One region of the Microbacterium sp. B19(2022) genome, then DNA from elsewhere that is predicted to be linked to it. Evidence: riboswitches for the same ligand, from Rfam matches in the RefSeq annotation. Region 1 holds a riboswitch; the other holds the start of a gene.
What was found. A riboswitch is a leader RNA that binds a small molecule or an ion and turns the genes downstream of it on or off. The one in region 1 is predicted to bind thiamine pyrophosphate.
Positions count from the first base shown of each region.

Region 2: another riboswitch for thiamine pyrophosphate. It lies ahead of HCX50_RS00475 (ECF transporter S component); the one in region 1 lies ahead of thiM (hydroxyethylthiazole kinase).

Region 1 is NZ_JAAUVO010000019.1:16,528-18,721, forward strand. It holds gene HCX50_RS15770 (bifunctional hydroxymethylpyrimidine kinase/phosphomethylpyrimidine kinase) at 1-200, opposite strand, end outside; gene thiM (hydroxyethylthiazole kinase) at 197-1,045, opposite strand; TPP riboswitch at 1,036-1,129, opposite strand; gene HCX50_RS15780 (NAD-dependent epimerase/dehydratase family protein) at 1,136-2,098, opposite strand.
Region 2 is NZ_JAAUVO010000001.1:90,909-93,102, forward strand. It holds gene HCX50_RS00470 (ABC transporter ATP-binding protein) at 1-512, opposite strand, end outside; gene HCX50_RS00475 (ECF transporter S component) at 512-1,156, opposite strand; TPP riboswitch at 1,147-1,258, opposite strand; gene HCX50_RS20140 (D-alanyl-D-alanine carboxypeptidase) at 1,341-2,194, shown strand, end outside.

The DNA.
Region 1 (2,194 bases):
ACGACGAGCAGTGCGCGTCCGTCGATGGCCTGCGACAGGGCAAGCAGCTGCTCGGCCGTCTCGGCATCGGATGCGGTCTTGTCGCGGAGCTGCACGATGCGCACGCCCCCGTCGACGGCACGGCGGACGGTATCGACGACGCCGCGGTCTCCGCAGAGCGTGGGATCGGTGACCAGGTAGAGGGAGAGATCGGCGTTCACAGCGCCCCCACCTCCACACGGGCGTCCGCGATCACGTCGGCGGGGCCCACGGTGGCGAGGGCGTCCAACAGCGCCACGGCGAAGCTGCCGGGGCCGGTCGCGATCGCGGCGGCGCGCTCGGCCGCGATCGTGTACACGAGGCTCGCGGCGGCGACGGCCGTGAGCGCGTCGTGCTCGGTGTTCCGCGCGGCACCGAGGAATGCCGCCATCACCGCCCCGAGAGCGCAGCCCCCGCCGGTGACCTTGGTCAGCAGCTCGTGCCCGTTCGCGAGGCGCAGCACCCGCTCCCCATCGGTGAGGAAGTCGATCGGACCAGACACGGCGATCACGGCACCCGTCCGTCGCGCGAGAGCAGCGGCCGCGTCGGCTGCGCTATCCGTGCTGTCGGTGGCATCCACTCCGCGACCACCGGCGCTGAGGCCGGCGAGCGCGAGGATCTCCGAAGCGTTGCCGCGGATCGCCGTCGGACGCTGCTCCGCCAGCCGGTGCGCCAAGGCGGTGCGGATCGGCAGTGCCCCGATCGCGACCGGATCGAGCACCCATGGGGTTCCGGATGCCGCGGCCCCGGCGACGGCCTCGAGGCTCGCCGCGCGCTGCTCGGGGGTGGGCGTCCCCAGGTTGATCAGCACACCGGAGGCGACACCGGCGAACATCTCGGCCTCTCCGACGATGTCGACCATGGCGGGCGCAGCGCCGAGCGCGAGCAGTACGTTGGCGGTGAACCCGGTGACGACCGTGTTGGTGATGCAATGGGTCAACGGTGGCGTCTCGCGCAGCACCCCCCACAGGGCCGCGGCGGCGGCGGGGAGATCGGTGGTGGAATCAGGACGCAGAAGATCGCTCATCGCGACATCCCTTCGCTAGTACGAACTAGATCAGGTTCGACGGGTCTGTTCTCAGCCGCGGATGCGGCACCCCGTGTCACTGCTCGCAGTCTAGCGATCGGCCAGCAGAGCCGACTCCTCCGCCCGCGTGAGTCCGGCACGGCGGTCGCGGTCGATGCCGCGCGCCCGCTCATCGGCCACGACGGCTCGGATGGTGTCGGTCAGAGGGCGCAGCCGACCACCCGCTTCGCGGTACGCCGAGTTCGACCGGGTCATGAAGCCCGTCATCTCCGGCGGCAGCCACAGCGGTAGTGATCTCGGTCCCGCCCAGTGCGCGACCTCGCGTGCGACGAGCCACTCCTCCTCGGCGACGACGGTCTCGCCGGTCTGGCCTGCTGCCGCGCGAACCGCCTGCAGCACGTCGCCGAGGGAATGCCCGTCCCCGATGGCGTTGACCGGCCCGCTCCTGGTCGTCGCGACGAGGAAGTCAGCGAGGTCGTCCACGTCGATCACCTGGGCGCTCCTCCCCTCGAGCGGCGGCAGCAGCACCGGCCCGATACCCGCCCGTGCGAAGGCGGCTGCCCAATACCCGAATCGATCGCTCGGGTCGCCGTCGCCCACGATGAGCCCGGGTCGCACGATGAGCGCACGATCGCCCAGGGCACCCACGGCGTCTTCCGCTGCCGCCTTCTGCGCCCCGTACTCGTACTCGTCACCGGGCCGGGCGGGCGGATGCCGCGGAGCCGACTCGTCCGCACCGACCGTCTCGTCGTCGGAGTAGACCGACATGGAGGACACGTAGGTCCATCGCGCGGCTCGCTCTCCGAGAGCGTCGACGGCCGCTACGGCGTGAGACGCCTGCGACGAGATATCCACCACGTGGTCCCAGTCCCGTCGGGCGAGCTCGGTGTACGCCGCGGGATCGTCGCGGTCGCCACGCACGAGCACGGCCCCGTCGGGCGCAGGCCTCCCGCCGCGGGCGAGACAGGTCACCATCGCTCCCGCATCCCGCCATCGGCGAGCGATGCGCCCGGAGAGCCAGCCCGTTCCCCCGAGGATCAACACGTCGGTCATGGACCCATGTCACCAGGAAGCCGACGCGTAAAGAAGTCCTTCCGCTCAGAGCAGAGCGAGACGGGCGCCCCGACCATCGGGGCGCCCGTCTTGAGC
Region 2 (2,194 bases), on a different contig from region 1:
TCGTCGAGCAGCACGAGCCCCGGACGCATCGCGAGCATGCCGGCGAGCGCGAGCCGCTGCTTCTGTCCGCCGGAGAGCGCCTTGGTCGGGTGGTCCAGCGGCACATCGAGGCCGACGGCATCCAGCGCCGCCACCACCCGCGGCCAGATCTGCGCCCGCGGCACGCCGAGGTTCTCGCAGCCGAAGGCGACGTCGTCGCCCGCTCGCGCCAGGATCACCTGCGAGTCCGGGTCCTGCAACACGAGGCCGGCGCGCCCCCGGGTGGCGACGGCGGGAGCACCGTCGACGAGCAGTTCGCCCGTGCTCTCGCCCTCTTCCTCGCCGCCGAGCACGCCCGCGAGTCCGTGCAGCAGGGTGGATTTGCCCGCGCCGGACGCGCCGAGCACCAGCACACGCTCACCGGGGTCGATGCGGAACGAGACGTCGCTGAGCGCCCAGGCGAGGCGACTCGCGTGTCGCCACCCCCAGCCGCGTGCCTCGACGGCGGCGGGAACGGTGGGATCCGCCGCCATCAGACGCGGACGCGCGCCTCGCGCCCGGAGCCGAATCGGTCGAGCGCTCCGGTCGCGGCGATGCCTCGCGCCAGCACCCACGACAGCGCACCCGCGATGACGGCACCGGAGATGACGGTGCTGATCAGGTAGATCGTCGTGAAGGCGGGGCCGGAGCCGGCGTACCAGAGCACGAGGTTGTTGATCCCGCCCGCGAGGGCAGCACCGGCACCCGCGAGGATCGCGACCGGCAGCGACCAGCGGCGGTAGAAGAAGAGGAGGAAGATCAGCTCGGCGCCGAGGCCCTGCACGAGTCCTGCCTCGAGTGTGAGGAATCCGCCCCACTGGTTGCCGATGAGGGCGGAGACGACCGCCGCGAGCAGCTCGACGTAGATCGCGGCGCCCGCCTTGCGGATGATCAGCCCGCCGAGGACGCCGGCGAAGAGCCACGGGCCGTCGAGAAGCCCCTGCACGCCGGGGAGCAGCGGCTCGAGCAGGGCCTTCGGGCCGAGGTAGCCGACGTTCCACGCGAGGAAGATCAGGCCGGCGGCGACACCGATGACGCTGGCGACGACGATGTCGACGATGCGCCAGCGCAGGAAGCTCCTGGCCGGGGGCGAGGCCTGGGCCTTCGTGGACGCCGATGTGGACGTGGACGTGCTCATCTGAACTCCTCCCTGCGCTGGCATGACCCAGATCAGGTTCGACGGTCGAAGCGCGATTCGCTCCCTCTCAGCCCGGCTCGCCGGACTCCCGTGGTTGTGCTGAAGAGCCTACCGGCTCACGACACCCCGTGCGCGACGAGGCTGCGCGCCGCGCAACGCGCCCGGGATTGGGTACCGTAAACGAGTGACCGCTTCAGATCCCGCCGACGAGGCGACGGGCGTCGTCGATGGCGACAGCTCGCCGGACGCCGTCCCCTCCGGACCCGTCGACGCCCTGCCGGCCGCGCGGGACGCTCTTGCAGCGGACTCCGGCGACTCCTCAGCCTTCGCCGCCGACCGGCTGTTCGCGGGCGATGTGCGCCCTCCGGACGCCGTCGTGGCCCCGGCGATCCCGGTCGACTCCGCGGCGATCGGCGCGCTGTTCACGACGCAGAAGTCCACGGGCGGCGACGTCGAGCCGGAACCCGAGTTCCTCACCGAACCCGTCGAGCCCGTCGAGGCCATGGAGCCCGCTGAGCCCGGGGATGCGATCCCGACGACACCCCCGCTGACCAAACCGCCGTTCGTCCCGTCCGAGCGGACGACCGGTGAAGAACCGGCGGACGACGCGAATGCTCTCCTCGACGCGAGCGCACCGCAGTGGGCGGATGACACGACCGGGGCGACGGCCCTCACCTGGGTCGATGCCGCAACGGTCGCCGCGCACCCGCCTCTCGCCACCCTCGACGAGCCGGCCGAGGCTGAGCAGACAGGCGGACTGATGCGCGGGGCCCACCTGCGACCGGCGATCGCCCGTCCGGGGATCCTGGTGCCGTTGGCGACGCTGGTCGCGATCGTCGCCGCCTACGCCGGCACGACGATGCTCTGGCCGCTGCACGAAGTGCCGCCCACGGTGCAGTCCGTCGAGTTCAGCACGGTCCCCGCCGCCGCGGCTGCGCCCACCTGGCCCGGCGAGGGCAGCGCCGCTGTCGGCATCGGCGGGTTGAGCACGGTGGCCTCGAACCCCGGTGCCGTCAGCATCGCGAGCATCACCAAGGT